2 regions of the Siphonobacter curvatus genome follow, and region 2 is predicted to be linked to the other one. Evidence: riboswitches for the same ligand, from Rfam matches in the RefSeq annotation. Region 2 holds a riboswitch; the other holds the start of a gene.
What was found. A riboswitch is a leader RNA that binds a small molecule or an ion and turns the genes downstream of it on or off. The one in region 2 is predicted to bind S-adenosylmethionine.
Positions count from the first base shown of each region.

Region 1: another riboswitch for S-adenosylmethionine. It lies ahead of C5O19_RS18730 (O-acetylhomoserine aminocarboxypropyltransferase/cysteine synthase family protein); the one in region 2 lies ahead of C5O19_RS03830 (cysteine desulfurase family protein).

Region 1 covers NZ_PTRA01000003.1:387,236-399,248, reverse strand. Annotated here, with positions in the region: gene C5O19_RS18740 (tyrosine-protein phosphatase) at 1-719, opposite strand, end outside; gene C5O19_RS18735 (acetyltransferase) at 1,444-2,076, opposite strand; SAM riboswitch class I at 2,264-2,375, shown strand; gene C5O19_RS18730 (O-acetylhomoserine aminocarboxypropyltransferase/cysteine synthase family protein) at 2,578-3,882, shown strand; gene C5O19_RS18725 (homoserine O-acetyltransferase family protein) at 3,957-5,330, shown strand; gene C5O19_RS18720 (acyloxyacyl hydrolase) at 6,669-7,292, shown strand; gene C5O19_RS18715 (hypothetical protein) at 7,719-8,570, opposite strand; gene C5O19_RS18710 (TRAFAC clade GTPase domain-containing protein) at 8,717-9,661, opposite strand; gene C5O19_RS18700 (RNA polymerase sigma factor) at 11,687-12,013, shown strand, end outside.
Region 2 covers NZ_PTRA01000001.1:958,488-970,500, forward strand. Annotated here, with positions in the region: gene C5O19_RS03820 (T9SS type A sorting domain-containing protein) at 1-589, opposite strand, end outside; gene C5O19_RS03825 (T9SS type A sorting domain-containing protein) at 586-4,890, opposite strand; gene C5O19_RS03830 (cysteine desulfurase family protein) at 5,332-6,477, opposite strand; SAM riboswitch class I at 6,658-6,758, opposite strand; gene C5O19_RS03835 (YciI family protein) at 7,065-7,406, shown strand; gene C5O19_RS03840 (RNA polymerase sigma factor) at 7,409-8,653, shown strand; gene C5O19_RS03845 (molybdopterin cofactor-binding domain-containing protein) at 8,750-10,909, opposite strand; gene C5O19_RS03850 ((2Fe-2S)-binding protein) at 10,955-11,464, opposite strand; gene C5O19_RS03855 (M13 family metallopeptidase) at 11,730-12,013, shown strand, end outside.

The sequences.
Region 1 (12,013 bases), on a different contig from region 2:
ATCGCATTGAGTTGCAAAAGGCAACCCGCCTGCCGGTGGCGCTCGAGCTCAGCCTCAAAGTTATGATAGTATTTATAGCGCTCGGGATGAGCCAAGATGGGTGTATACCCCGCGGCTTGAATGCGAAAGATGAGATCGGTCAGATGTAAAGGAGCCGAGGACCAAGCCGTTTCCACGAGCAAGTATTTTTCCGCGCCGAAACTCAGGACTTCTTTTTTATTGAGAAGATCCAGGAAGAAGTCGTCGAGCAGGTATTCCGCTGCTACCTCAACCGTCAACGGGAGGTTATGTTCCTTCACCAGCGCCTGTAGTTGTTCTTTCGCCTGAAGCAACTGCTCGGGTTTATTAGGGAAGTAATCCCTACTCACGTGCGGCGTGGTCACTACTTTTTCAATGCCCCATTCTACATACTGCTGCAAACAGGCTAGGGAATCTTCCCAGGTAGAAACGCCATCATCTACACCAGGTATTAAATGGGAATGAATGTCAACTTTCCAAAAGCAGTCTTTGACCGGTTCTTCCTCGATTGGATGGGCGGGAAAAAATCGATTTTTCAAACGCTGCCATATACTTTCAGAGCTCATGGATTTAACTATAGTACGAACATCCGAGGGGCGGGCTGCTTCCTTCTCCCGTAGAGACGAAATCCCATCACCCGTCGGAATGGGAACTGTTCCTTGTTCAACATGCGAAACTAGTTCATCAATTTCCGTATTCATAATATAGTAAGGGGTTAGATGTGTGCTTACTCCCTAGCGGCGTAAAGCTCCGTGCTTTTGAAAGCAAGCAAATCGTCCATGAGATGCGTATAAAGGCCCTTTTATCATCCGTGCTACATCCGTACGGACCTACGTAAAAATTTAAAATAATTCAATGGGTTCGAAACTCGTAAAAACCGCAATTCGTAAAAATCATCCGTTTCCCAAAGTGAGTCTAATACCTTTCATCGGTTTGCCACGAGCAAATGAACGGTTTAAACGCGCCACTAATAAGCAATGGCTTATCACCTAAAACTACGTAGATCCAGAAGTTTTGGATGTGTAGAAAAGATTTTTTTCGAAAAACCGATCGCCTATATTTTAATTAAACTTTACAGGCTTTCCATAGATTCAAGCTGGGGCAGAAGAATATTAAAAAAATTATACCAATTCAACGAAGACGTTTACAGGGGCTGTTGCAACAATCGTTAATTCCTTTTGTATCAGCCCCCTAGAACGTTTTCAGCCACATAACATTTGATATGTCACTTTTGTTATAAAAAAAATACAATTATTAGTTTCGTAGCTCCCTTCCTTTTAAGGGAGACTTTACGGGATTTATCTTGCCAAGTTAAGGACCTATCATGCGCATTCGTGCCGCTGTTTATCGCTTCTTTAAGCGGGCCATAAAAAAAGCGCTTCGTTGACAGGAAGCGCTTTTTTTACCAGATGATAAGCTTAACTTTTACATCTTTTTTGCCGGATTGCCAAAGACCGTAGCACCCGCTGCGATATTTTCAATCACGACTGAACCGGCCCCAATGCGCGCATTTTTTCCAATTTCTACGCCCGCTACAATCGTTACCCCGGCCCCAATAAAGGTATTCTCACCAATCTTTGCGCCCGTGCCAATCACACTTCCCGCACCGACTTGCACAAAATCTTCAAGTTCCGCTTCCGTATCCACGATGGCTCCCGCGTGCAGCAGACAATGGTTATTTACCTTGGAAAAGGGCTGAAGAATTACGCCAGCAGCTACGAGATTCCCATGACCCACGTGGGCATCTTCGGAAATAATGGCGGAAGGATGGACGGCATTGACGGGTTGCACCTGCCGGGTTTCGTGCAGGAATTCAACCAGACTTTTACGCTCCGTGCGGTCCTCTACCGCTACGAACGCTTCACACTTCTGGCCAATGAGCTTGGTAAAGCCTTCATTATCGGTGGCCCCAAAGACGGAAATATCCCCGATTTCGGTCCCGTGCGTGGTTTCATCATCGTCTAAAAAGCCATACACGAGCACTTGATTACGATTAAAAATATCCAGGGCGGTTTTACCCAGGGTTTTAGCTCCAAAAATGAGAACGGGATTTTCCATACGCTAGCAATTAGTCATCGATAAGGGATAAGCCCCTACCAGGCAAAAATAGTTCATACCGAAAGGATTCCCATACCTACTCTTAAACTCCATCCAGCGCAGGCCGACAAAAAATCTTGCCTTCTTTTTAACATTGTTTATTCCTTGCGTAAGTTTGCAGCTGAAAAGTCAGCCGTTTGCGCGCGTTGGCTTATCGAGAAGCGGGGAGAGACGGGCTCTGTGAACCGCTGGCAACCTATTCCATGGGGAACAAGGTGCTAATTCCTGCCCTGAAGAAGGTCTTCAGGGAGAGATAAGTGAAGCACCCTTTATGCAACGGACTACCCCATCGCCCGGGGCGGCATCTTCGCCCCACCTTCTTGTTCCTTCGTTGGTTTACATTCTGCCTTTTCGGGCTTGCTACTCTTTTTGTTGGTTGCATACGGAATATCGCTTCAGGGGTATTCAACGCTTACTCTAAATCCTATTTATTTTCTTTTCACGCATTAATTCTGCAACAACATGTCTGAATTACGTTTTGAAACGCTCCAGCTACACGCGGGGCAACAGATTGATCCCGCTACCAACGCCCGAGCCGTCCCCATTTATCAAACCACGGCTTATCAGTTCAATGATTCCGAGCACGGCGCCCGGCTCTTTGGTCTACAAGAGTTCGGTAATATCTATACGCGAATTATGAACCCGACGCACGATGTGTTTGAAAAACGCATCGCTGCGCTGGAAGGAGGCGTTGCCGCGCTATCGGTAGCCTCGGGACACGCCGCTCAGTTTATCGCCATCAATAATATTACGACCGTAGGGGACAACTTTGTGACGACTTCCTACCTCTACGGGGGTAGCTACAATCAGTTTAAGAACTCCTTTAAAAATATTGGCGTGGAAGCCCGCTTTGCCGACGGTGATAAAGTAGAATCCTTCGAGCGCCTGATTGATGAGAAGACGAAATTCTTGTACCTGGAAACCATTGGCAATCCCGGCTTTAACATTCCAGATTTTGACGCCTTTGCTGCCCTGGCGCAAAAGTACGATTTGCCCCTGATCGTGGATAATACCTTCGGTGCGGGCGGTGCCATTGCCCAGCCGCTTAAACACGGGGCCCATATTGTCGTGAGCTCCGCCACCAAATGGATTGGGGGCCACGGGACGACCATGGGCGGTGTGATTGTAGATGGGGGTACGTATAACTGGGGTAATGGCAAGTATCCACAGTTTACCCAGCCTTCGCCCAGCTACCACGGCTTAGTGTTAAATGATGTCTTCGGCGTAGGGGGTCCCTTTGGTAATATTCAGTTTATCATCCGGGCCCGGGTCGAAGGCCTGCGCGACTGGGGACCATCTCAGGCCCCGTTTAATAGCTTTTTACTCTTGCAGGGACTCGAAACGCTTTCCCTGCGCGTGGAGCGCACCAACGACAATGCGCTGGCGCTGGCCGAGTGGCTGCAGGGCCATTCCGCCGTGGAATACGTCAATTACCCCGGCCTAGCCAGCAGTCCTTACCACGAACTAGCGCAGAAGTACCTGACGCGGGGCTTTGGGGGCGTGTTGACCTTTAAGCTACGGGCGGGAAAAGACGTAGCGGACCGCCTGGTCAACCACTTACAACTCATTAGTCACGTGGCAAACGTAGGCGACGCCAAAACGCTCATTATTCATCCCGCCAGCACGACGCACTCCCAGCTTTCCGAATCCGAACAAGCCAGTGCCGGCGTGGCACCGGGATTGCTACGGGTATCGCTGGGACTTGAGCACATTGAGGATATCAAGGCCGATATCGAGCAGGCGCTGGCCGCCGCGTTGGCAGTCTAAGTCTTATACGAAAGAGCGGGTTTTGACCCGTTCTTTCGTAACGCATACACGTTTTACCATTAATGCTTTTCAAGTTGTCTGCTTTACAAATTTTTCATTACCCGCAGGAGTTTTCACTGGAATGTGGTCAGGTACTGCCCGAAATTCAACTGGCTTATCATACGTTCGGAACGCTGAATGCGGCGGCCGATAATGTGGTATGGATTTGCCATGCGTTGACGGGAAACTCGGACGTAACCGACTGGTGGAACGGCCTGGTGGGGGAAGGCAAACTGCTCGATACGCGTCAATATTTTATCGTCTGTGCAAATGTACTCGGATCCGCTTACGGCTCAACCTCAGCGCTTTCCATGAATCCCCTGACCGGAGAACCCTATTATCAGGATTTTCCGTTGATTACCATTCGGGATGTGGTTGGTAGCCTGGATTTACTGCGGCAACACTTGGGTCTTACCCGCATTCGCATGCTGGTGGGCGGCTCGCTGGGGGGCCAGCAAGCCCTGGAATGGGCCATTCAGCAACCCGACCTTTTTAAACAACTCATTCTCATTGCCACCAACGCCCGCATGTCGCCCTGGGGCATTGCCTTTAATGAATCCCAACGCATGGCCATTGAAGCCGATCAAACCTGGCAGGAGCGGCGCGCCGACGCGGGTCTGCAGGGCATGAAGGCAGCTCGGGCTACGGCCCTGCTGAGTTACCGCAGTGCGGTGATGTATGAATTTACCCAGGCGCGCGAAGAATCAGCTCTGGAACACTTCCGGGCGAGCTCGTACCAGCGCTATCAGGGGGAAAAAATTGCCAAGCGCTTTAATGCGTTTTCTTACTATACCCTCTCCCAGATGATGGATTCCCACGATGTGGGTAGAAACCGCGGGGGAGCCATGAGCGCCTTAAACCAAATCAAAGCCCAGACGCTCATCATTGGCATTCAATCCGATGTTTTATTTCCCGTAGAAGAGCAGCGGTTTCTGGCCCGCTACATTCCCAATGCTGAGCTTACCGAAATTGACTCGCTCTACGGTCACGATGGTTTTTTGGTAGAAAACGAGTTAATGACCAAAACTATCCGCACCTGGGAGTTGTCCAATCAACTGGGGGCTTTGGAGGAAGAGGAAGAGCTCATCATCCGCGACCGCGTACAAGTCGACGTTCGCAAAGGGGTGCGCGAATACATTGCCGTGGATAATATTTCGTTTCTGGCCCTGCCCTACACGATTCATTTAATCAATGGGCACCGCATTGAATCGGATGCCCTCCTTGAAAAAGTGAGCCAGGCCCTGCAGGAAAATTACGATTTTGCCCAGCTCACCCAAGAGCTCCCGCACATCTTAGCCAATTTGCGCCACATTCGCAGTTTTGATGCTACTACCCAGCGGATTTATTTGAGTGACGGTAGAAGTCAAACCCTACCCCCCAAGTTTCCATTAAAATCCCTGGATTCATAAGCATGGCCAGCAGCCTGTGTTAGCAGCACTCCTGCAAGCCTAACTCGCTAGGGCTAACCACCCGGCAGCCTTACTTCTGGCTTCGTACGTAGCAAAGTAGGCTTACGTTCCAATCAGTAGCATCGAAAGCGGGACGCGAAACCGTTTGTACCGGTTCATATGGATTCGTAGGCGTCAGGCTACGGGAAAGACCGAAGGTATCCAAGGCAACGGAGCTGGAAAGACAAGAATTACCCCCTTACAAACACAAAACCCGGATACCCTTAGAAAGGATAACCGGGAGTGCGCAAACCCATCCAATGGCGGCAGGAGAGGCTTATCAAACACTCATGGGCCGCGTCAAGCATTTCCTATCTGGAAATCTAAAACACATATGGCGGTATGAGTTATGGGGTAAACGAGAACGTTTTTCTTGGACAACGTCCTAAAGTAAATACATCCAGGAAGTAAAAGCAAGTGATCCTTTTCTCGTTTGTCAGCCAGTGCTCGTTTAATAAGGGCTAAAAAAATCGTGCTCGCGCCATAAAATGCGTACCTAGGCATGTCTATTGGCTTAGTAATCTGCGAATTACCCGGGACGTGAAAAAATCGACTTATTTTTGCAAATTTTATTGCCTACGAAGCTTCAAAAGAGGCCTACCTGGTAGTTTCCCCTACAATTTTGCCCAACCGGGGTAGTGGCTGGAGCTATTTTCTTTCCTCCTGCTCCCGCAGGCTTCTTTACTGTCTCATACCATTTCTGCAGGCATAAAACCTAAGTATTTCTTTTACTATAAATACTTTTTTAATCTGTTTTTAACCTTTAGCACTCGTATAATCCTTTGAAAAAGATAAGATTTTTTAGGCAAATCAGGTATCTTAAGCGTTTATACTTAGCATACTAGCCATTCAAAGAAAAGATAACTATTACGCAGGATTCTAGCCTTACGACTTTGCTGCCACCGGAGCTTTTCACAGAAAAAAGTGTCCAGATCACGCGCCAACCAAGGCTGGCATGGACTTTTGTTAAGAATAATATAAGACTATACGTAGCATCAGAAATGGGCTTATCAAGCGGGACTCTTACCGCTAAACCCTACACCCACTGCTTCGTATAGGGCTTATCGGTACACGATTTTACCCACGAACCTTTGCTTTAAACTGAATTATCAACGTCCATTTACCCGTATTTAACTCGTACCATCCATCCTTTACATGAGTAGACGCCGGTCGCAGGAAGCCTATCGCCTTAGGCTTTTCCCGGTCTAATGATGGTTTTATTTCCCATTGGTAATCAGGTTTACTGCCTGACCTAGTAGCTCTATGTCCGCCAACAACCACTACTAGCAAGTAACCGCCATGAAAGCTATTGTACTTACCAGCCTAGCCCTGCTAGGCTCAGATGCCCTATGGGCGCAGGATTCCACGTATTACCGCCAGAATACGCACCACTATGTCGGTGTAACCGTAGAACACAGCCTGAAGAGTGGGTATAAAATGAATCAGGACTACGATTATTACGCCACCCTCATTGAGTTGGAATACCAAAAACCCCTGATTCAAACGATTAAAAAGAACGTAGCCGTCAATTTGTTGTTACAACCCCAGTTCAACCTGGCCACCTACCGCGACTGGAAGGTAGAAACCCTGCAGGATACCTGGGAAGCGGGAGTTAACGTCGGCGTTATTTTCCACGCCTATTTAGATGATCGGTCCACCCGCCGGTACTTTACGATTTCAAGTAGCACGGGCCCCCATTACATCCATTCAACGCCCGTACGCCAGGCCCCGGGCTTTATTTTCTCGAATAATATCCGGATCGGTTTTCACTATCCCATCTACCAGCGCATCAACGCGGAAGTCAAAATTGGGGTACGCCATGTATCCAATGCGGGTTTGATTCGGCCTAACCACGGCCTTGATAATGTATTTGCGGGGCTTAAGTTGACGGTTTCGTTAGGAAAACTCGACGATGAGGACTAAGCAACGAAAAAGCCTATCCACAACATGGATAGGCTTTTACTAAGTTATTTTTTAACCCGCCAAGATTAAAAAATGAGCGAATAATTTTAATTACCCTAAATTATATACGTAGCTATAAAAGAAAAATCATTTTGTTAACAAAACTCAAATTGTGTCGACGAGTACCCATAAAACGTATATCAATCATTAATAAAATTTGTTTTATTAATTAGCCTAAAAATACAAGTATCGACATAGATTGGTTAACTAATACTTTATTCTCAAGGGTTTATACCTGGCCTCTAGCTATCTTTTGATAAGCAATTTCTCCTGCTGCACTTACTGAATAACTAGTAGCCCGCTACTTCTTCCTGCGAGCCGACTTCGGCTTATCCCTGCCAAGGGCAAAAAAAAGTCCTTACTTGCTGGGTAAGGACGATTCACTACTTACGAAAGGAAGTGTTTTAACTGCTCGAGTTGCGCCTGTCCCTGCTTTAGGGCTTCCTGCTTGGAAGACCAGCCCTGATACGTTTCGGGCCAAATCATGGTGCGATGGCGGTAGTAAAAGATTTCCCAGTGATCCCGGGCGTTTTTAGCCCGAAAGAGTTGATCGAGTACTTCTTCGACTAAAGCAAAGGACATTTTATTCAAATCTTTAGCCCAGGCTTCGTACTCCTCCTGAATCCGATCCAGACAGTCTTCGACTGAATTGGTGATGTATAGCAGGATGTCCTGCGCGGAAGCATCCCGGGAAAGGTGAATGAAAATGAAATCCGGCTTGAGGATGTCCAGGTGTTCCCGAATTTTAAAGTGCAAGGATCCCAGATACGACACGTGGAATTCCTTAAACCAGCGTAAAGGCATTTCCAGGTCCGGCAGTATGGCCATCTCCCGGAGTAACGATTCTTCAAAAGGCAAATCCTTTTCGGACACCCCTTTCAAACGACCTTCCTGCTGCATCCGATCAAAGATTCCCTGCTTGGCCTGCGCAAGTCCCTGATTGAGGGTGTCGCCCAAGGTTAAAAATTCGCGGGTAATGAACGTCCGGTATTCATTGAGGTAGACCTCATAGGTTTTATTATACGAGCCTAATGAATGGTGGGTAAGTTCAATCGTCTGCGTCGACAGGGAAGCTAACTGACGCCGGCAGGCTTCCTGGATGGAATCGAACTTTTCCTGCATGGACAGATTAGGCAAATTACGCGCCTGATCGAGTCCCTTTAAATGCTGCTGGCAGGCATTGGTTAGCTCCTGCCACACATCGTTAAACAGGCTTTTAAAAAGAGGAAAATCCGTCATATAATTCGTTCTAACTATAAAAATTAACTGGACAAGCCTATGCTACCCTTGCTCCAAGCAGTCATTTCCTGACCGTGCCAAAGCTTTTAGACAGGCGCTTTCAAATTAATCCGAAACAGAATGATCGCTGGTGATGAGTCCTTTTCTCAACGCTTTTGGATCTGCATAAAGCCTTCGTTAATGACTTTAAACTCGGGCAGGGTTGCAAACGGCTGGCCTAACTGCCGGGAGTAATTTTTCAGGTAGTGTACGCCTCGAAATAAGTTTCGAAAAAAACCCATCACTCCATAGCTTCGCCGCAGGTAATAGAGTTCAAAGATAAAGCTTAGTAAATAAACCAAGGGATACTCGGTGTTGCGGGGATTGAACCGATGACGCTCCGTAACGCTGAAGACGGGTTGGAGGAGTTGATTGCTTCCACCGCGGGTGAAATACATCAATTGACTACTACCCAGGGTCTCGATGGGAATAATCGCTACGCGTACCAGGCTTTGCTGCGTCAAAAAATGCATCAGGGGCGCGTACACCTCCGCTATTTTGTCCATCACCTGCTGGGTCCCTTCCCGGGTCCCTACGTACGTTTCTGCTTTGGTCGGAATGAAAATCACCAAACGCGGCTCGGTGAGCGCATCAAAGGCTTGGATTAAAATGTCCAGTATGGCCTGCTGATCGTGGTTACCCCGGATGTCGTTCATCAAGCTAGCCGTATCGACGGGAATGAATATAGCCGTGGAACGATCCACATAGGCGGATACACGGTCCGGATCCTCCTGCAACCATTCGCCGGGTAGATCCACAAAGCGAAGGGTTAAAAAGGGATCATCCGAAGGATGCGCAATGTCTAGGGTGTACTCGCCTACGTCGGCCGTTGACTGAATGCCATCCCGATAGCCAATGGTACCTTTACTAAGCGTAGTGACTAATTTTTGCTTTTCCTGGGTTAAGGCCTGTTCAGCCTCAGCATCTAAGTTAAATTCCAGCGGTATATGGGTAAGAAAATCTTTTTGAACGGCGTCTACTAACGAGGATAGATAGGTGGTCTTTCCTTCCCCGGAAGGGGCCAGCATGGTAATCGTAAACGTAGAATGCATACGGCGGTCATAAAGTTAATGATGCGTGAGTCTTCATGAGAGATTAACCGGCGGTACCCTCGCACCTACTATAGAGTCTAATGCAGCACTGCTGCCCATCCAGGAAAGCGTAATCTAGTTCTTAGCTGAGTAGGACATCCAGAGAGCAGTAACGAATTCTAGTTACATTTGTCCTAATTACATTTGCTTATAACAAATATAAAGGGTTTGTTTGGGATAGAATCGACCCTTCGATATTTTTCTAATGATGCCCTTTTGCTGAAGCCTATTCGGAGCTTTTGCTGCGGTTTGATATTGCTCTTTGGAAAGGCCAAGCTGGTCGTAGCCAAAGCTCACATCTTCAGCCAATTGGTCAATCCGTTGAGCTATCGTTTGGGCAAGACTTATCATCACACCAAGATACTTTATATGGGTGTGATGAAAATTAAGTACCCTTGAGCACTGGAGTTGCGTAACCTATAACTTAGTCTACTCAAGCCGCTTTAATAAGATGTACTAAATAAGCTATAGATACTCACTCAAGACTGGGATCGCCATGTGTAGATACGCATTATGTATTTACTTGATAACTTAATTGGGGATAGAATTAAAACGATGAGTGGCTTGATGGAAAAGTGGTTCTTAGGGAAAACCACTAATCAACGATTTTAATCCGAATGCTTGGAATGCGCCTCATGTCCGCTTATGGATCATGAGATTTTTGAATCGATAAAAGAATAGAAGCAGAAATGTTAACAGCTAAATGGTTTTGAAAGATCCGGGAAATGTATGACATTTTACAGACGACTAATACTAAAAGATAATTGAATTACATCACCTATTCTACGTTATAAATCATAGGAATTCGTTACCTGTCAATCAATAACAAGATTATAAATTGACATATTCGACTTGTTATTAAACTAATCTAATATCAATGACTTTTTAAATATTTAAAAGATTCTTTCATTAAAACTAGTACTATAATGAAATGTACTAATAAATCAGAAGCTTACTGTCATATATTGGCGCAATGGATTATGCAACTAAAATTAAAGAAGAACTTCACGTCTTACAAACTATTGAGAAGCAATAAACTAACGCGTAATTTAGAGATCATGTTCGGTTTTACCCTTGTTGAAAGACGGGTAATGCACTGCCTAAGCTGCGGATGTTCAATAGGTTAATTTAAGTCTATGACAAGCGCAACGGGTCTGAAAAACCTATTACCAACAAAGGTTCGGAGCCTTACTTCAACCGCGCAAAGCCACTTATTTTAGTAAACTGTCCACCAACCAGATCAGCCATTTATGTCGATTTCTGTTTGATGATCAGGCCGCGCGGCGAACCGCCCAGACACTAGCGGATATTCAAGCCTATCTGGCCGGAAGTTTAGGGGTTGAGTGCGGGGCGTATTCGATCTATGAAACGGCTACAAATCAAGTCCAAAACAGCTCGACCTGTTCATGCTCAACAAACGGCCAGTGCCATCATAGATTTTAAAAAAGTTTAATCAGATAGGGGCTGACTTCGGCCCTCAGGCAATTCTCTGCCCTGCGGACGCCGCGCGGATGAGTTGCGGGCGGGCACCCCGACGGAGCTAGGCCGGTAGTGGTCGCCCAGGGGGCCTCCTCCCGTGTCACCGGTGCGTATCGGGTGGAAGATCGTTTAGTTGTATCGTCCCTTTTACGGGTCAAGGATACGCAGCTTTCCTTGCGCAAGTCAAGCATTGGGTGTTTAGGAGTCTGGCCGAAGCCCAGGCTCGGATTCAGGCTATTATTGAGGAACTGTTTGCTAACCCAGGAAGGGTCTTCGAGCTAATCTGCTTTTCTTAGATTAGAAACACGTCATCAAAATTTGAATTACTATAATAGCGATGCATACATCTCAATTCCAGCTATTAGCTTAAATCATCGATTCATGATGTTTAAACTATCTTTTATCAAATTGAAACCTTTTGTAGCTGAGTTTATGATCCAATTTTTAAATATCTGGAGAGGATACACATTTAAATTATGTACATTAGAGGTGTAACTATAGATTTAAATGAAAAGCGAATACGAGATCCTTTTAACGTTTATTCAGGGAAGTGAAGAGGAACGGAACGCAACCTTTGAATTGATATATAAAGAGAAGAGTCCTTATCCTTATCGTTCCGCTTTAGTTAAACACCTGAATAAGAAAATAGGATTTACTAAACATAAGACCGAGTGTCAGGAGTTGCTTAATGATACTTTTTTGGGGGTCTTTGAAAAGCCTGACAACGCATTGAAAGCATTGAGTCAAGGGGTGGAACTAGGGAAGTACTTCATGGGGATCTTGAGAAATAAAATATATAGTCGATATAGAAATCTTTACAGGGAAGAAGAAATA
Region 2 (12,013 bases):
ATTTATTCTGAATGCTCTTTACGTAATAACTAACCGGCTTGTCGAATGTAAACGTTTGCTCCCCTGTCCCTTCAAACAAGTTACCGTAGGTGTAAAACTTAAATTGTAAGGTATCACGACTACTACTATCCTGTAGGGTTACCGTCATATCACTACTAGCCGTAAACGGGACTTTGACTTGGGAGTACTTGTTTAACTGAAATGAATGTTCGCCTAAATTTAGACTTGGGTAGGCCCCTACGTCGTTGTAATCCGACCAATTACTAGTAAACGCTGGAGACGTAGCAACGACCTTCATCCGATAGCGGCCATAAGGCCTCAGGTAGTTAAACGCATGTTGGCCCAGGCGAATGCGTAGTTTATTCCCTGCAACCAATTGGGCCGGAAATTCTGAATACTGATAACCATCGTATTCAATTCCGATGGCGAACTGATTGGTAGGAGCGAACGTCCCCGTGATCTTGATGGAAATATCAGCATCCGTTTCAAAACAAAGCGTGGTCGGAGCTTTTTCAATCACAACGGATTGAGCTTGGGATTGAAAAGAGATCAAGCCCATACAAAAGAGTAGCAATAAACGATACATCATAATTTCTGGATACGGAACGTTAGGACAACGGTGGCGTTTTGAATGTGTAAGAGGTAAATGCCTGGGGGTACCGCACGCAGACTAAGGTCTTCCTGGGTAGCCTTAGCCTCGGTTTGCTGAATGACCTGACCGGTGAGAGTCATTAACTGCATGGTACTTCCAGGCTGAAGGCCTTCCACGCGAATCTGATCGGTCGTTGGATTGGGAAAGGCTTTAATCGTGTGCGAAGCCGTTGGTTCAGTAGCCGTAATGAGCTCCACTTTCAGCGTATTGGGCTCTAGGACCGTACCAATGCCGCAAACATTGGTAACCTGCCGGATTTTGTAAGTCAAACTCGGCGAGAGGGCTTCGATGCGAAGACTATCCCGCAGGTTGTTTGTAAAAAACGAAGCGTAATACGGCTCCACGCCCCAGCTTACGCTAAAGGGAGCATCACCGGTAAACTCCAGCGGTAGTTTATAGACGCTGCCATTCACCTGCATAGGTAGTTGGGCAACGCCGAATTTCACGCTTGCTTTTTCCGCCGTGGTATAAAAGGTGGCACTGGCACTACTCATGCTGGACGGATCGGAGGCCACCACCCGAATCCGGTAGCCGGAGCCTTTCTTCAGGGTCGTGGGTAGGATGCCCGCCAGCTCGTGGTCGCGATTGCTCGGTAGGGTGGGTAGCGAAGTAAACTGCTGACCTAGCGAGTCTGACAGTTGAATGCTCATCAGATTCGTAGCACTAAAGGAGCCTTTGGTTTCGTAACTGACGAAAATTGTATCCCCTTTACACAGGTAGCCATAGCCTGACTTCGTACTCACAAACTGCGTATTGATCATGCGTTCGGCCGGTGGATTAACCGTGACCGTAGCCGAACCCGTAGCCGAACCTTTCCCGCAACCGTTGGAAATACTGGTAATGGTGTACGTGGTGGTTTGCGTAGGAGCAACGGATAGGGTTTGCTCTTTGGAATCGTTGTAAAAAACGCCTTTCTGACCCGTGGATAGTTCGTAATTGATCGTGGTTTGAATGTTCGAGGCTGCGTTTTGATTGATCAATCGCAACGTTGAATACTGGCCGGGATTAATGGTATTAGAACCAATCAATCGGTACGAAGGTGGGAAAGAAAGGTATAGCGGACGGCTTTCACTGAGTTGAGGTGAGGTGGTGATGACCCGCAGTTCATAGAAGTCTGAACCCTCTAATTGGGCCGGGATTTTCACGGTAATCGTTCCCGAAACCGTAGTCGTCACTGAATCCAGCGGGATGAATCCTTTTCGGGCCGTGTACAGACCCACCCGTATTTTATTGGAAGTATTGAATTCTCCATCGAGATAGTACCGAACCAGGAGTGAACTGCCGCTACAAATGGTATTTGTCGAACTACTAACGGTTAGTCTGGCCTTCACGGTACCCGTCACTTTCCCCGAAACACTGCCGTAGCCGCAGCCATTGGTCACCCCTTTCAGTTCAAAAGTGCTGGTTTTGCTGATGTGTTCGCTAATCGTACTGGGGTTAAGCTGAAATTCCCGAATGGTGCCATCGTTCCACGTTACATTCCAAGGGCCCTGACCCGTAAAGGTAATTTTCATGGGTAAACTGTAGTCAACCTGCGTAGGTCCGTCAGCCGACAGCGTTGCCGTAGGTAGCGTTCCCAACTCAAAAGGCAGGGCCGTACTAGGGATGTCGCCCGCCCTCAATCGAATCAGGTACGAACCTGACGTATAGGTGTCAGGTATCTGGAACGCCGCCAGATTAGTACCTATGGAACTGGTAATTTCCCGGAACACGCTGTCTTTTGCGGCGGCGACTTCCAGCATTAGTTTAACGTTCCCAGGCATGGAACCGGCTATGCCATAGGGAAGTTGGTAAGAGCCTTTGGTGCAAAATACGAGTTTCTGACTGGCATAAGCCGTGGGAAAGAAAATGCGGTACGGTTTCAGATCGACGTTCAGTACGCCTGAGCCGGACGTTGTACCACAAACGTTCGTTGCGGATTTGATACGATAGGAACCAGACTCCGGCGGATAAAAATTTGTATAAAAACCCCCGGATCGATTATCGGCGGCTGCCGGGTAATACGTCCAATCCTGCTTACCATTGGTCAGCACCAGCTTGGTTAGGCTGGTAACGTAGGTGACCGACTCTGATATGTTCATGGGAATCGAATCTCCTGGCAATAATTCAGTTAATGCTCGTTCATAGGTACTTAAGGATAATGTTGGCTTTTTTTGAATAGGTAAGAATACGGCTTCGCTTTGCGTTACGGGGTTCGTGGAAAGGATGCGAATCGAAAAATTTTTTAATTCAGTAATCGGAATGTTTAGGGAGCGGCCACTCGTACCCTTGAGCGTACGGAGGTCCGTAACCTGATTATCATTCAGAATCCGTTGAATTCTGAACTCATTATCGGAGCCAAACGTACCCGTAGTCTGGAAAGAAATCAGTACGGAATCGCCTACGCAGTAAGCCTGATAAGGGACCGTTAAGGCAATGCCATGGGAAGCAGGTTTGGTCAGTGTAATGATGGAAGTATTTCCCGAAGTATTCGTTAAATCCGTCGTCTGACACGTATTACTAACCTTTGTTAGCCGATACGTAGATTGGGCTTGGGTGGGGCGTATTCTTAAATTCGGATACGAATAATAACTGTCTAAACTGGACAATTCAGTAATTCGTAATGTCCTGCCGTCGCTTAGTTGTAATTCGTAAGGGCCGCCGCCCATCAGCTTAATGGGTAAGTCAAGATCCTGTATTTCATTAATGTTATATTGACGATACCCTTCACTAAAAAAGGCAGAAGGCTTCGTCGAAATTTTCATTTTAGAAGTTTCAAAAACGTAGGCTCCGGCCGTGATGGAAAGAATAAAATCCTGAGCTTGTACCGTTCCACTGTTTCCTAAAGTAGGAATAGTAAAGCGAAGCTGATTGGAACGAATAGTGGCCTCAATAGGCGTACCTCGATACCCATAGGAATAGTCCCGAATCTGAACAGTCGCTTTTTCGGTTAAGGGTACATTAGACGTTAAAGACAGGGTTACATTTTGCCCTTCGCAAAAAATTTGATTGGGTATAGAATCTACTTTGAATCCCGCCTGAACCGTTACCGTAACGGGAGTTTTGTCTACCTGTCCAGCTCCACACCCCGTACTATAGCTTTGAATAGTGTAACGGGTGGTCTGCGTAGGAAACGAAAGGTTATGTTTTGGGCTATAACCATTATTACGATACGTGGACTGATCGCTTAAATGGACGACCTGAGGATACGTACCCTTCAAATCAAAAGAAAGGTTAGGTCTTTGGCCCAGGTTAATGGTGTGATTTACAGACGAAAAACGGGCGGTGGCCGGGTTGAATATTTTTAAACGTACCTGATCGCTTGAACTCATTAGGTAAGGACTTTCCTGAATAATTCGGACGGAATAAGTCCGTTCCCACTCCCCGATATTTTCAGGAACGATGAAGCTCAGTGCATTACCGGAATAAGTAGCCGAAACCTCTTTGTACGTATCAAGTTCTTCCTGACCGTTGTCATTCAGTCGCGTTAGCCGAATTTTAAAAGTACCACTGGCGGACAAGTTTCCTCCAGCCGTCGAAAAGTTCACAACCGCCTGATTACCCGTGCAGGATTCAGCTGGACTGACGGACGTGGTACGGATGGAAAAAGGATTGACCTTGATGGAAACGTTGCCCGTTCCCGAGCCCGTTCCGCACCGGTTAGAAACGGATTGCAGCACGTACGATCGGTTTTTATCAACGGGAATGGGTTCACTTCGTTTATCACTCAGGGCGGAGGTGGTCGTTACCGTCACCCGCAAGCTGTCTGCCGTTAATACATCCCTCAAAAGAGCGGTAATCGTGCTGCTTCCGAATGAAGAAAATTCGAGCGGGACAGTACTATTAGGGTTCGCCTGATACGACCGGGAAGTTAGGGTAACGACGGGTAAAAAAGAGGCGTAAAAGTAATCATTGCTCCAGTCGCTTACGACCGAAGGGTTCGTGCTCTTTACCCGTAGAATCGTAGCTGAAGAAAGCTGGTTTTCATGAAGTCCTGCCGGAAAGCTTACCTGAAAACGGATTTTACCATTGGCGTACGTCGCTGGAATCTGATGATAGGGGGTTCGATAGTAGGAGTCACCGAACTCAATGCTAAAAGAAGCCGAAGCTGGAAAGTTACCTTCTAGAGAGACCGGATACTCAACGAAGGATCCTACGCAAAAGTAAGAATTAGGTTTATCACCAATGATGATACGTTCATTCTGAGCTACAGTCTGATAACCAAGCAGACATAGCCATACTACCCACAAAAATTTCATAAATCAAATAAAGGACAACGGATAGGCGATGGGGATAACTAAAGCACAAATCTAATCTTTAAACAGGGGAATAAATGAATTTTTTAGAAAGATATAAAAGGTGTGTAGCTTACACGCGTCGATAGCCTGAAACTGTAGCAATAATAAACTAAGCTTTGGTTTTAAATACTCTAATTGAATCAGAATTGTTAGTAAAGTAAGTATATGCAATTAATGAAAGCAGTATAAAAACTCTTTATTTAAAAGGAAGACTACACTACATTAGTTCATACAGAACATAGCTCCTGTAAACGATTTAGGGTAGAAGAGGTGCTTTGCAATAAATCCCTTAAAAGGCGTATTTGATTTTAATCAAATACGCCTTTTAAGGGATTATAAAAAATTCGAGAAAGTAAAAACTGACAGGAGATTTCTGTCTACTGAAAGAAGTTAAAAAATTTTTTAGGCCACCAGACTAACCTCCTCCGTTTGGTACAATTCCGTAAGAATGGTCAACGCAGCATCAATTTCCTGCCGGGTATTATCCGGTCCGAAGGAAAACCGTACGTTTTCTTTCCCAAAGCTGGAGGGGATTTCCTGAAGTACGTGCGAGCCGCCCGCCAAGTTGGAGCAGGCACTGCCGCCAGAAACGGCAATTCCGCGAGCATCCAAAGCTTCGACCAGCGAGCAGGGGGCATCCAGAATAGGAAACGCGACATTAATCAGGCCGGGTAAGGTCTCGTCGATGCTTTGACATCGGCCATTAAACGCAATACCAGGAATCTGTTTCCGTAAACCACCAATAAAATGCCGTTTCAGCGAATCCAGGTGAGCGATGTTCTGCTGCTGATGCGTGATGGCCAGCTCCAATGCTTTGGTCAGACCCACAATGCCCGGTACGTTTTCGGTGCCCCCGCGTTGACCTGCTTCCTGTCCACCGCCGCTGAGCAAGGCCGGTAAGCGATGACCCCGACGGGCGACCAAAAATCCAACGCCTTTCGGACCGCGAAATTTATGGGCCGAAGCAGTAGCGAAATCAATGGCGTCCAGGGCTACGTGGACTTTACCCAGGCTCTGAACGGTGTCGGTATGAAAGTAGGCTCCGTAGTGCTGGGTTAAGGCACCCACTTCTTCTAGATTTAGCAAGTTACCGAGCTCATTATTAGCGTGCATGAGGCTGACGAGCCCTTTAGGATGCTTTTCCAGCCAGCGGGTCAGGTCGGGAATAGAAACCCGTCCCTGCTCGTCGAGTGCGACGTAATCAAGCTGAATTTGACCCGCCTGCTCTAACTGACGTAGCGGTAACAAGACGGCTTTATGTTCAATTTTTGAGGTCAGGACGTGACGAATACCATACTGCTGAATGCTGCTCTTGAGGGCAAAATTATCGGCTTCGGTACCCCCGGAAGTGAAGATGATTTCTTCGGGAGAAAGGGCTAGTAAATCAGCAATTTGACGACGACTGGACTGAATCACGCGTTTCGCCTCTCGACCCGCTCGGTGATTGGAGGACGGATTCCCGAAATGTTGCGTAAAATAGGGTAAAATCGTTTCCAGAACGGCTGGAGATAAAGACGTAGTAGCGGAGTTATCGAAATAAATAGACATGCGATGAAAAAGCTGATGAAGGTGAATGATCGGATGAGAAGGTCAGACCCGTGTTGAATCCAAGGGGTGACCAGACGTGACGGAAAATCACGTTCGTGACAAACGAGAAAACAGTGCTTAGCTTCGGAGAATGAAGCAGGCCGGGCGATTTCGAGTCGGGGAGAGTGCCATGCGGTATTGGGTTTATAGTTCCTAATGTGTTAGGCAGGTTAGCACTGATTCCGTGTCGGAAAGTTGCTAAGGATTCGCAGAGCCTGTCTCTCCTCCTTTCTGTATAAGCCCCAACTACCCGTAGTAATTGAAGACGTTGCAAAGATACGTGTGAGAAAAAGTATAAAACAAATAAAATCTATAGAAATTATAGATTAATAAATAAGTTTGAGAGTGTGTGCAATTTAATGTGTTGATTATTAGGATTATATCGTTGTTGTTAATGCTAGCATAGCATCAACAACGGTGGAAGTATATAGCGAAGCGTTACTAGCAGGGCAGAAATGAGTAGGACGCAATTTGTTATTTTTAGACTATGGATTGTCCCTAATCGATCAGCCCGATCGTCATAGCGTAGAACAATAACTTTTCTCACCATGAAAGAATTTGCTTTAATCTTCAGACTCAAAGACATCGCTGACTTCAAACCGTCGCCTGAACAAATGCAGGAGAGACTGAATTGGCTTGACAACATTGCGTCACAAAACAGGCTTGTTGATAAAGGGAATACGTTATTGCCCCTACCAGGAAGTGCTAAAACGGTGCAACCAGACAATCTGGTAACGGATGGACCTTATACAGAAATTAAGGAATTTATTAGCGGTTATGTAGTCATTCGGGCCGAAGACATAAATGAAGCAGTAGAAATAGCAAAAAGAAATCCTATCTTTAGTATGGGAGGCAGTGTTGAAATAAGAGAAGTTCTAAAACGTGACTAGTATTGAACGACTTAACCTTACAATCGGATCTTTTAACGCTTTTATTCCATCAGGAATATACTAAAATGACGGCAACCATATGCCGTCATTTTAGTATTCGGTCTATTGAGATAGCGGAAGATATTGTTAGTGATACTTTTCTGAAAGCTTCTGAATACTGGGCCATTAGTGGAGTGCCGGATAATCCTACCGCCTGGCTTTATACTGTAGCAATCAATAAATCAAAAGATTATATAAAACGACTTTTGATTTTTGAAAAATTAATTGTTGATAAAAATCAGCAAGAAGATCAGGTAATAGATTCAATTCTTGAATTGGATGGTCAACTGTTGGAAAACAGCGAATTACAAATGATTTTTGCCATTTGTGATTCCGTAAACTCTCAAGAGAATCAAATAACCTTAGCCCTTCAAGTCATATGTGGCTTTAGCGTAGAAGAAATTGCGAATGCTTTTTTTAGTAAAACGGAAACAATAAAGAAGCGTTTATTTAGAGCGAAGAATACGTTAAGGAATAGTCATTTTAAAATCAAACCGTTAACTGAAGGAGAAATCACTTCTCGAATAGATTGCGTACTTAAAACACTGTATATATTATTTAATGAGGGTTACTATTCTAAAACTAGTGATCAGCTTATACGTAAAAAACTGTGTTCTGAAGCCATCAGGCTGGTATTGGCATTAGTTGATAATATATCTACCAGTACGAAAAATGCTAGGGCATTGCTTGCATTGATGTGCTTTCAAAGCTCACGGCTCGATGCAAGGACCGATAACTACGGGGAAATTATTTTATTCGAAGATCAAGATAGAAATCTGTGGGATTTATCATTAATTGAAAGAGGTCAATACTATTTAGCAAGTGCTTGTACCGGGAATGAAGTCTCAACATACCATATAGAAGCAGCTATTTCTTATTGGCACAGTACCTCAACAGGAACCCTTAAATGGGAACCGATTCTGCGGTTATATGATCAACTTGTATTGTTAAAATACTCGTCTGTTATAGCTTTGAATAGAATATTTGCTTTGTCTAAAGTCTATGGAAATGATAAAGCTATTCGTGAAGTTGAAAAATTAAGTTTTTTAGAAAATAGTTATTATCATCTATTACTGGGATACTTGTATACGGAAAGCCACGTTTCTCTAGCTGTCAAACATTACAGGAAGGCTATTGCCTTAACTAAATCAAAAAGGGAGAGAAGTACATTAAATAAACTAATCAATCATATCGCGTTAGATAGTTAGGCTTTTATTGGTGTTAGCTTACGTCGAAGTGGTTTACTTATTCCTTACAAGGTCAAAAAAAAACGGGCCCTAAGACCCGTTTTTTAAATTATATGATTACACCAATTCCAGCGGATACTTCCGTTGCCGTTTCCCCGTCAGATTAAACAGGGCGTTGGCCAAGGCTGGAGCGACGGGCGGTAAACCCGGTTCGCCCACGCCACCGGGAGCTTCCTGATTGTCGATGATGTGGACTTCCATGACCGGCGTTTCGTTGATGCGTAGCACCGGATAATTATGGAAGTTCGTTTGTTCCACAGCTCCGTTGGCGAAGGTAATCGGACTTTTGATCGCCGCCGTCAGACCGTAAATGATGTTACTTTCGGTCTGGGCTTTGATGTTATCGGGGTTTACGGTCATGCCGCAGTCAATCACCGACACTACTTTTTCGATCTTCACGCCATCCGCCGTTTTCGCTACTGTAAACACGTGAGCACAGATCGTACTAAACGAACGGGCAATGGCTAGTCCGCGAGCTTTTCCGGCGGGCAGCTTTTCCCGGTAACCAGATTTTTCCGCCGCCGTTTCCAGTACTTTCACAAAACGGGGGGAATCTTTCAGTAACTCCAGTCGCAGATCCAGCGGATCTTTGCCCGCCGCGTGAGCCAGCTCGTCCACGAAGGATTCGTGCCCAAATACGTTCGTCGAGGCATACACCGAACGCCACCAGAGAATGGGCAGGTCGGTACTCGCATTGTGGTAGCTACGCCGAATATTCGGAATTTGAAGCGGACTGTCCTTTGAGCCAATGCCTTCTTCAGCCCAGCCGTCGGCCTTGCCCTTCAAGTCGGCTTTGAATACCTGTTTCTGGATTGATTCCGCAATGATTTTATGGTGAAAAGCCGTCACGTTGCCTTTCTCGTCGATACCACCTTCCAGTACACTCAACATGGCGGGTCGGTACGGGCCCTGACTCATATCATCTTCCCGCGTCCAGATGAGCTTCACAGGAGCGTTGACCTGTTTGGATAAAAACACGGCTTCTTTCACGAAGTCCAGATACGCTTTCCGGCCAAAAGCTCCGCCCAGAAACGTCACGTTGACTTTCACCTGTTCGGGTTTGAGGCCCAGGTACTGAGCTACCTCGCCAATGGTACCGTCGGGGCCTTGTACGGGAGCCCAGATTTCCACTGAATCACCCTTAAACCAGGCCGTTGCGTTGACGGGTTCCATCGCAGCGTGTGCAGCAAAGGGTGTTTCATAAGTGGCCTGAACCTTCTTGGCTGCTTCGCTGTAGGCTTTGGCAAAGTTGCCCGTATTTCCTTCGAAATCGCTGCCGTCTTTTTGGGCCAGCTCGTGCATCTGAGCCGAGAACTTTTCCGTCGATAAAGTCGCTTCGTTTACTGGTGCCCACTTTACCTTCAGTTTTTTCCGTCCCTGTACCGCTGCCCAGTAGTTCGTGGCCAGTACCGCTACGGTTTCGACGGTGGTATGGGGCATCGCCCGTTCGGCTTTCAGTACCTTTTTCACGCCCGGTACTTTCATCGTCGCCGTGGTATCAAATGAAGCCACATTGCCATGAATGGCCGGGCAGCGTTCGATGCTGGCGTACAACATGCCGGGTACGTCTACGTCGATACCAAACTGGGCCTGACCCGTTACTTTCAGTGGTACGTCGGGCTTGGGAATGTTCTTGCCAAGTAACTTGAAATCCTTGGGGTCTTTCAGTTTGGGGTCTTTTGGTACGGGCAGTTGGGAAGCATCACCCACGAGTTCAGCGTAGGTAAAGGATTTTCCCGAAGGCTTGTGATAAACCTTCGCTTCCTGGGCATAACACTCGCTAACGGGTACCTGCCACTTGTTAGCTGCGGCCTGTACGAGCATTTCCTTTACGGCCGCACCGGCTTTCCGCAGGGGCATCCAGCGGGTACGAACTGAAGAACTACCCCCCGAAAGTTGGGAGCCGTATTTTCCCTGACCGTTGGTCTGGCTAATGTGAATCTGATCAAGAGATACTTCCAGTTCTTCCGCAATCAAAGCGGGCAACGACTGGTACGTACCCTGTCCCATGTCGGGACGGGGGTTGAGTAAGGTAATTTTCCCCGTATCGTCAATGAGGATATAAGGGCTGAATTCCAGACCGAGCGTAGTCTGGGGAATTTTATGAAGAACGACGTCTTCCGACTGAGCCGGAATCGAAAAACCTAGGGCGAGCAAAGCTCCGGCGGAGCCACTCGTTTTGAGGAAATTCCGGCGATTGATGTTGGATGTTTTCATTGCCTGAGGCGTAAAGAGTAAAACCGAACCGGGGAAAAAGGAACATTAACGATCCAGACTTGCCGTCTTTTTCGCAGCGGCGGGCTTGGCTTCCTGGATGGAATCCGCCGCCCGGTGAATCGCTTTCCGAACCCGCTGGTAGGTTCCGCAGCGGCAAATGTTTCCCTGCATGTACAGGTCAATGTCTTCGTCAGTCGGCTTGGGTTTTTCTTTCAGCAGGGCTACCGCACTCATGATTTGCCCCGACTGGCAGTAACCGCACTGCGTCACCTGTTCGTCGATCCAGGCTTGTTGTACGGCGTGCAGATGGTCGGGTGTACCGATGCCTTCGATGGTCGTAATTTTCTGTCCTTTTACGACCGATACGGGGGTGGAGCAGGAGCGAATGGGTGAACCATTAAGGTGAACCGTACAGGCTCCGCACTGAGCCATACCGCAACCAAATTTGGTACCTTTCAGACCCACTACATCCCGGATGGCCCAGAGCAGGGGCATTTCAGGATCTACGTCAATCGTATAGGCTTTGCCGTTGACGGTCAGTTTCGTTTGTGCCATGATGAAATGGTAAATAGGGGTTTGCTCGCAGAAGTGTTTCAAAGATACGGATTAATTGCTCGCTACATCCATTGAAAATAAACCCGGACTGATGGAATTTTCACTGGTTCGTTACTAAAAAGAGCAGAACGCATAATCCCTATGAAGCAGGAAACCGAAAGGAAAGTTCAAGTAGATAAAATTCTCCGAATAGTCGCAAAAGCCCTATGAATCCCTGAAAATGTGCGAAATTTGAAAATTTGATTACCACATTTTATCAACACATATGAAAAAATACAATGCTTTGCTCCTAGGGCTGGTGGCTTTGAGTACAGCCGCTTTCGTAGGCAAACCCAGTGACGATCCCAAACGAAAAGGCCTGGACTTGTCAGGCATGGACTTGTCGGTGAGTCCCCGCGAAGATTTCTTCCTGTACGCAAACGGAGCCTGGCTGAAGAATACGGAAATTCCAGCTTCGGAGACGGGTTGGGGTTCATTTAATATTCTACGGGATGAAAACAACCGTCACATTCACGAAATTCTCGAAGTGGCGGCGAAAAGCAAGGCCAA